Regions from separate parts of the Microbacterium sp. K2 genome, predicted to be linked through region 1. Evidence: predicted binding sites of a transcription regulator. Region 1 holds the regulator's gene; the other holds the start of a gene.
What was found. The regulator LexA, encoded in region 1, represses DNA repair genes until DNA is damaged. The targets are predictions, from matches to a motif close to TCGAACANNTGTTCGA.

Region 1 (4,208 bases):
CGTCGTCCGCGGCTGCCGTCGAAGGATTCACCGGCTCATAGACGAAGGCGTGGACAGGCCCGTGCGCGCCGTCGACCAGGATCTCGGATGCCGGGGGCATCCACGAGGGATCCGACGGCGTCGCTCCCGCGACCACCTCGATCTCGCCGGAGTCGACGTCTACGCACCAGACACCGGGGGCTGTCGACGAGCTGTTGCCGGAGAGCAGCACCCGGGAGCCCGCGACATCGTCGACGCTGACATGGCCGTCGGCGGGGACGGGGATGAGGCGGGCGCTGCCGTCCCGTTCCATGACGACCACCTCGTCGCGTCCGTTCGTGCGGACCGCGACGATGCGGCCGTCGGCGAGCGGTCGGTACCAGTGGTTGCCGAGCACCCACAGCCCGTATCCCGTGTCGGCGTCCGCGTCGTCGATCTGCTCTGCAGGGCTGACCGCTCGGAGCCCCTCGACGCGCTGTCGGTGCAGTGCCCAGCGACCCGAGAGGTCATCCGAGTACAGGATCTCGTCGTCGTCAGTCCACTCCGGCTGGAGGGCGGCCCGTGTGGGCAGCTCCGTGCGCCGGGTGCCGTCGGAGAGCACCAGAGACGCGCGCTGCCACGGCATGCGTTCGCCCGACCACTCGACCCATGCGGTGCGAGTCCCGTCCGGAGAGAGCGCGGGATGCGCGTAGAACGACTCGCCCTGCACGATCACCGTCACCAGCGCCGGCACATCGGCGGCTGATCCGTCCGTCGGGATCTCGACGATCCCACGCTGGTGAGGGTCGACCGAGAGGTCCTCCCGCACGGCGAACAGTCGACCGTTCTGCAGGCGCAGGCCGCCGTGCGCCGGCCCTGCAGGGGTGAGCGGCACCGGGTCGTCCCCGCGCCGCATTCGATGCACGCGCTGATCCTTGGCGTCGACGAAGAACAGCGTGCCCTCGGCATCCGCCGTCCACGACCCGCCGCCGTACTCGTGCACCCGCGACCGCGCGCTCCAGGGGGCGGGAAGGATCTCGGCGCCGCTGGAGCTGCGAACGGTCAGGCGCCCGCCCTCGGAAGGCACCGACTCGCCCCACCAGATGTCATCACCCACGAAGGCGGCGCCGTCGATCCTCGGAGACGACGCGGCGATCCGCTCGGGAGTGAACGGGGAGGGCCAGGTACCGAACGGCGACGACATGATTCGAGCCTATGGTGCGCCGGCGCACGGCGTCACACGGGGTGTGGTCGAGAGGGAGGGCCCCAGATCTCGGAGAGCGAGCGGTTGACGAGCCCCGCGCGGCAGAGTCAGACGGAGCGCAGCACCGCGACGATCTTCCCGAGAACGACAGCCTCGTCGCCGAGGATCGGCTCGAACGCGGAGTTCCGGGGGAGCAGCCACGTGTGGCCGTCGCGTCGCCGGAGCACCTTGACGGTGGCCTCGCCGTCGAGCATGGCGGCGACGATCTCGCCGTTCTCGGCGCTGCTCTGGGAACGGACGACGACCCAGTCGCCGTCGCAGATCGCGGCGTCGATCATCGACTCGCCCGACACCTTGAGCATGAACAGGTCGCCCTTGCCGACGAGCTGACGGGGGAGGGGGAAGATCTCTTCGACCTGCTGGTCGGCCGTGATCGGAACGCCGGCGGCGATGCGCCCGACGAGGGGAACCAGCGCGGCGTCTCCGACGGGCGTCGCCACGTCGGCGGGGTTCTCGCCGCTCGTGCCGGGGAGGTCGATGAGAACCTCCATCGCGCGGGTCTTGCCCGGATCGCGACGCAGGTAGCCGCTGAGCTCGAGCTGACCTAGCTGGTGGGTCACGCTGGACAGCGACTTGAGCCCGACGGCGTCGCCGATCTCACGCATGCTCGGCGGGTAGCCGTAGTGACTGATCGACGTCTGGATGACCTCGAGGATCGCCATCTGCTTGGGGCTCAGGCTCTTGCGGCGACGAGTGCGCGGGGCATCGGCCTCGGGGGCGGAGTTGTCGCTCATGGTGCTCCTCAGGTGTGCGATCCGGCGTCTCAGTTCGAATGTCGGAGGCCCGTGGTGGGGTGTTCCTATCGAAACCGTATCCGAGAAACGCGCCGATGTGGAAGATCTGTTCGAGCGTGTCGGCCGATTCTCGCACTTCTGTTTCGAAGAACGCTTGACAGATATTCGAATTCGAAGATACCTTCGGTACGTAGCTTCGCATCCACGGCTCCCGGCCGAGGCGCGGATGCGAACGCTACGCCAACTTCACCGCCCACGCGGTAGATGCAGAGGAGCACGACATGAGCACCATCACCTTCAGCAGTGCAGCAGTCCTTCCGGCTCGTCCGGCGACGCGGCTCCGGCTGACGGCGCGTGGTCGACGCGTCGTGCTCGCCGTCGCGGCGGTGCCCCTCGCTGCCGGGATCGCGTTCGCAGCGCTCAGCGGTGGCAGTGCGATGGCCTCGGGGGAGCAGACGACCACGGCGTCGTTCGCGACCGTAACCGTGATGCCCGGCGACACGCTCTGGTCGATCGCCGAGGGCATCGCGCCCGGGGCCGACCCGCGTGAGGTGATCGGTGACATCACGCGCCTGAACCTCCTCCGTGGCGGGGAGCTGCAGATCGGTCAGGAACTCGCGATTCCGACGCAGTACTCGGAGTGAGCCTCGCCTTCACTGGTCGACCCAGTGAAGAGAGCTTTCGTCTTCATACTCGGTCGTCACGGGCATCCGTGAGGCGAACGCGGCCTACCATGGGAAGGGTGACTGCATCACTTGACGACCTGCCGCTTCGCGACGACCTCCGAGGGCTCACGCCGTACGGAGCACCTCAAGCGCCGCTTCCGATCGCGCTGAACGTCAACGAGAACACGCATCCGGTTCCGGATGCCGTGGCCAGCGACATCCTCGACGACATCGCGGTCGCGCTCCGAGACGTCAACCGTTACCCGGATCGCGAGTTCACCACTCTGCGCGAGGGCTTCGCCGAGTACCTCGGCCACGGCCTCGACGCCGGCCAGATCTGGGCGGGCAATGGTTCGAACGAGGTGCTTCAGCACATCCTCCAGGCTTTCGGTGGGCCGGGCCGCACGGCGTTCAGCTTCAGCCCGACCTACTCGATGTATCCGCTGATCTCGAAGGGGACCGGAGCCCGGTGGGTCGCAGGCGCCAGGCAGCCCGATTACACGATCACTCCGGAAGAGGCGGCAGCGCAGGTCAGGGATGTCGACCCTGACGTCATCCTCCTGTGCTCGCCGAACAATCCGACGGGCACTCCGCTCGGTCTCGACGTGGTCGAGGCGGTCTACGAGGCATCGACGGGAGTCGTGGTCGTAGACGAGGCATACCAGGAGTTCGCGCCACGAGACGCGGCATCCGCCCTCAGCCTGCTCGAAGGACGACCGCGGCTCGCGGTGTCACGCACCATGAGCAAGGCGTTCGCGTTCGCGGGTGCGCGCGTGGGCTATCTTGCGGCGGATCCCGCGTTCATCGACGCCCTGAGGCTCGTGCGTCTGCCGTACCACCTCAGCGCTCTCACTCAGGCGGCGGCCGTGGCCGCGCTGCGGAACTCCGACGTGATGCTGGGCATGGTCGAGGAGATCGTCGAGCAGCGCGACCGCATCTCCGCGACGCTCGAGGCCCTCGGCTACACGCCTCACGAGTCGTGGTCGAACTTCGTGCTGTTCGGCGGTGTCTCAGAACCTGCAAAGGTCTGGCAGCAGCTCTACGATCAGGGCGTCCTCATCCGCGACGTCGGAATCCCCGGTCACCTGCGTGTCACCGCGGGCACCGAGGCCGAGACCACCGCATTCCTCGATGCTCTCGCCTCGATAGGATCGGCTTCATGAGCACCCCCGCCCAGACCCCGCGTACCGCAACACGTGTGCGCAGCACGTCCGAGTCCACTGTCGAGCTCGAGCTGAACCTCGACGGCACCGGTGCAAGCCGCATCGACACGTCGGTGCCGTTCTTCGATCACATGCTGACTGCGTTCGCGAAGCACTCGCTCACCGACCTCACCGTGCGAGCCTCCGGCGACACGCAGATCGACGCGCACCACACAGTCGAGGACGTCTCGATCGTCCTCGGTCAGGCCATCCGCGAGGCGCTCGGAGACAAGTCGGGGATCTCCCGCTACGGCGATGCGCTCGTGCCGCTCGATGAGGCTCTCGCCCAGGCGGTCGTCGACATCTCGGGTCGCCCCTACCTCGTGCACACGGGGGAGCCTGCGGGCTTCGAACACCACCTCATCGGAGGCCACTTCACCGGGTC
Region 2 (4,208 bases), on a different contig from region 1:
CGAAGCCGGCTGCTCCCACCGTGGCTGCGACCGCGGCCGGGGCGCCGCACGACCCGGTAGAAGCACAGTTCCAGGGCCTGCCCGTGGTCGAGGCTAATGACGACGGCGACGAAGACGCCTGGGGACTGACAGGACGAGACTGATGGCAATTCCACGGCAGCTTCCCAACGCGATCACCATCGCGCGCATCCCGCTCGCGGTGATCTTCTTCGTCCTGCTCCTGATGGGGGGAACGTACGGGCTCGATGACATCGTCATCCGATGGGTTGCGGCGATCCTCTTCGTCGTGGGCATCTCCACCGACTGGGTCGACGGCTACCTCGCACGTCGCCACGACATCGTCACGGACTTCGGCAAGCTGTGGGACCCGATCGCCGACAAGCTGCTCACGGGGGCGGGCTTCATCGGCCTGGCCGTGCTCGGTGAGCTCAACTGGTGGGTCGTGATCGTGATCCTGATCCGCGAGTGGGGTATCACGATCCACCGCCTCATGGTCGCGAAGGAGCACGTCGTGGCAGCCGCGTGGATGGGCAAGGTCAAGACTGCGGTTCAGGCCGTGGCTCTTTCCTGGGCGCTGCTCCCGCTGCACGTGGTGATCGGCCCCCAGCTGTGGGTGGTCGGGACCGCGATCCTGATGATCCTGGCGCTTATCCTCACGGTGGCGAGCGGGATCGACTACATCGTGGCGCAGGTGCGAGGGTCGCGGCAGCGGTCGTGACTTCCGCGTCGGAGGTGCTCGCCGTGCTGATCGAGCGTGGCTGGACTCTCGGCATCGCGGAGTCGCTGACGGGCGGTGCTCTCGCTGCTGAGTTCGTCTCGGTGCCAGGCGCATCGGAGTCGCTGCGGGGAGCGATCGTCGCCTACGCCACCCCGATCAAGCACACGCTGCTGGGGGTCGACGACGGGCTGCTCGATGCGCACGGGCCGGTGCACCCCGAGGTGGCGCTGCAGATGGCGGCCGGCGCGCGTCGCGCACTGCAGGTCTCCGGAATCCCCGCTGACGTCGGCGTCTCGACCACCGGGATCGCAGGACCGGACTCTCCCGATGGTCAGCCGGTTGGCACGGTGCACATCGCCGTCGTGACCCCGGATCACTTCGTGAGTGAGGCCTTCAGATTCGACGGCGATCGCGCACAGGTCCGCGCCCAGACGGTCGATGCGGCCGTTGCGATGCTCGTGCGGGTCCTCCGGGAATAGCCGATGCGTGCGTTCCGTTATGTCCTATGTGCTCACACCGAAAGCACAGCGTGCGAAGGTAGATTTTGTGAAGGTCGGTAGGACTAGACTGGCGGTCTCCTCGAGGGAGACCTCGAGAAGGCGATCTGGGAGGAGGTTCCGATGATTCTTGTACGACAGGAAATCGGCGATGTGCTGAGGGACTTCCGCCTGCAGAAGGGGCGTACGCTCCGGCAGGTTGCAAGCAAGGCATCTGTGGCACTCGGCTATCTCAGCGAGGTCGAGCGGGGCCAGAAGGAGGCATCGAGCGAGATTCTCGCGTCGGTTGCTGATGCTCTGGATGTTCCCATCTCGATCATCATGCGAGAGGTGGGCGACCGCATCTCCGTTCTCGAAGGCATCCAGGTCTTCCCGGACGTCGTGCCGGATGACCTCGTGGCTTCCGTCGAGCCAGAGCTTTCGCTCCACTGAGCTTCGGATCCTTTTCATCCTCTGATGCGTCGCAGTGAGTTCCTCCGCGCAGTCGACGCGGAATTCGGTGGTCGAGGTTCGTCTCTCATCAGCGACCTCATTCTGACGCAGCTCGCCGGCCGCACTGCCGACCAGGCGCTGGATGCCGGTGTCCCGCCGCGTGACATCTGGCTGGCGCTGTGCGCCGAGACCGATGTGCCGCAGGAGCGACGGTACGGCGCTGGGCGACTCGAGCCGCGCAGGCGATGATTCCCTGACGCGTTCGACGCGCGTTCGACTAACGACACGCCGTGACGGCGTGTCGTCGAATATGTGTTCGAAACGGGCGTAGTCTTCTGCACAAGTGGTTCGGAGACGGTGTTCTCCCTGTTTCGCGGAGCTGACGACGCAATGTCGGAGGTGCCTCGTACGGTGAACAGCAAGCCGAAGAGCCATACGCCTTGTCGGAGAGTTCCGCCCAGCCGGGAGGACCGCGACAGCCTACAGGCGGCACCACGCGAGCATAAGGAGCACGTCATGCCATCACCCGCTGACCGCGAGAAGTCCCTCGAGACAGCACTCGCCCAGATCGACCGTCAGTTCGGAAAGGGCTCGGTCATGAGACTGGGCAGTGACGAGCGCGCACCCGTCGCCGTCATTCCGACCGGCTCCATCGCTCTCGACGTCGCTCTCGGCGTCGGAGGCCTCCCGCGTGGACGAATCGTCGAGATCTACGGTCCCGAGTCCTCGGGTAAGACGACACTCACGCTGCACGCGATCGCGAACGCGCAGCGTGCCGGCGGAATCGCCGCCTTCATCGATGCCGAGCACGCGCTCGATCCCGACTACGCCGCGAAGCTCGGTGTCGACATCGACGCTCTTCTCGTCTCGCAGCCCGACACGGGTGAGCAGGCGCTCGAGATCGCGGACATGCTCGTCCGCTCCGGCGCGATCGATCTGATCGTCATCGACTCCGTCGCGGCTCTCGTGCCTCGGGCCGAGATCGAGGGTGAGATGGGCGACTCGCACGTGGGTCTGCAGGCTCGACTGATGTCGCAGGCACTGCGAAAGCTCACCGGTGGGCTCAACCAGACGAACACCACGATGATCTTCATCAACCAGCTGCGCGAGAAGATCGGCGTCTTCTTCGGATCGCCCGAGACCACCGCGGGTGGAAAGGCGCTGAAGTTCTACGCGTCGGTCCGCATGGACATCCGCCGCATCGAGACGTTGAAGGACGGCACCGATGCAGTCGGAAACCGCACCAGGGTCAAGGTGGTGAAGAACAAGATGGCACCGCCGTTCAAGCAGGCGGAGTTCGACATCCTTTATGGCGTCGGCATCTCGCGTGAGGGCAGCCTGATCGACTTCGGTGTCGAGCACGGCATCGTGAAGAAGTCCGGATCGTGGTACACCTACGACGGCGACCAGCTGGGCCAGGGCAAGGAGAACGCGAGAACGTTCCTGCTCAAGAACCCCGATGTCGCACTCGCCATCGAGACGCAGATCAAGCAGAAGCTCGGCATCGGCGGCGCCACTGAAGCGCCCGCAGACGAGCTCGCTGAGCGCCGCCCGGCATGAGAATGATGGTTCGCGGTTGCGGAGCAACCGGAGTGAACCATGAGTGATGGCGGGGGCGGGCCTGAGCAGATCGCCCCCATCATCCCTCTCTTCGGCCGTGACGACACACGTGAGAAGTCGGCCGGGAGGGAAGCTCCGGAGGCCAGCGGTGTCGCGACTCGTTCCGCAGCCGTCACCGGGGTGTGGAAGTCGACAGAGGGCGACTCGACCCGCAATTCGAATCCGGTCCCATCCCTCGACTCTCGTGGGCCCAGTGAACGCCATCCAGCACGCGGTGCAGCGGCTCGGTCCGCGCCGCGATTGCGCGCATTGCAGTCGCAGGAAGTCGGCTCAGGCGATGGCGTCGGCATCGACCCCTCTCGGTTGCGTGGCGACGCAGAGGAGCTCCTCGTCCGCAAGCTGCGGACTCGATCGCTCTCTCTGTCAGAGGCACGCATGGTGCTCGGGGGCTACGAGCAGAACGCCGAGCGCCTCGATGCGAGTGCGATCGACGACGTGATCGATGATTTCTGTCGACGGGGCTACCTCGACGACACACTTCTCGCCGGCCAGCTGGTGACGTCGGGAATCGAGCGCAAGGGGCAGGGCCGGGTCGCACTGTCGAGGGCGCTCTCGCAACGCGGCATTCCTCGCGACGTGATCGATGCAGCGCTCGACGACGTTCCCGACGATGACGCCGAGCGCGCACTCGAGTACGCGCGCTCGAAAGCACGAGCGATGTCTCGCCTCGACAGCGACACAGCGCTGCGACGTCTGGTCGGTCAGCTGTCTCGCCGTGGCTACAACGGCTCTATCGCGATGACGGCCGCGAAGACCGCCCTGACGGAGTCTTCTTTCGGCTCGTCATCCGGGGTTCGATTCGTCGACTCGGACTGACGCTGAGGCGAGAACGTCGAGCTCTCGCCTCAGCGGCAGTGTCGGAGAACCGCTCGTAGAATGGGGGGATCATGACTATCCCTCGCAGTGAGCCGACGATCATCGAGTCGTCGTCAGCAGCAATC

Region 2: recA (recombinase RecA) is a predicted target of LexA. The motif match lies at 1,952-1,967, and genes of this name have one in related genera.

The regions. Positions count from the first base shown of each region.
Region 1 is NZ_JBLWII010000007.1:218,459-222,666, forward strand. It holds gene ACLKOY_RS17610 (prolyl oligopeptidase family serine peptidase) at 1-1,162, opposite strand, end outside; gene lexA (transcriptional repressor LexA) at 1,270-1,956, opposite strand; gene ACLKOY_RS17620 (LysM peptidoglycan-binding domain-containing protein) at 2,238-2,600, shown strand; gene ACLKOY_RS17625 (histidinol-phosphate transaminase) at 2,690-3,784, shown strand; gene hisB (imidazoleglycerol-phosphate dehydratase HisB) at 3,781-4,208, shown strand, end outside.
Region 2 is NZ_JBLWII010000001.1:761,524-765,731, reverse strand. It holds gene ACLKOY_RS03950 (DNA translocase FtsK) at 1-143, shown strand, start outside; gene pgsA (CDP-diacylglycerol--glycerol-3-phosphate 3-phosphatidyltransferase) at 143-718, shown strand; gene ACLKOY_RS03940 (CinA family protein) at 715-1,197, shown strand; gene ACLKOY_RS03935 (helix-turn-helix domain-containing protein) at 1,339-1,647, shown strand; gene ACLKOY_RS03930 (DUF3046 domain-containing protein) at 1,672-1,896, shown strand; gene recA (recombinase RecA) at 2,164-3,207, shown strand; gene ACLKOY_RS03920 (regulatory protein RecX) at 3,517-4,083, shown strand; gene miaB (tRNA (N6-isopentenyl adenosine(37)-C2)-methylthiotransferase MiaB) at 4,155-4,208, shown strand, end outside.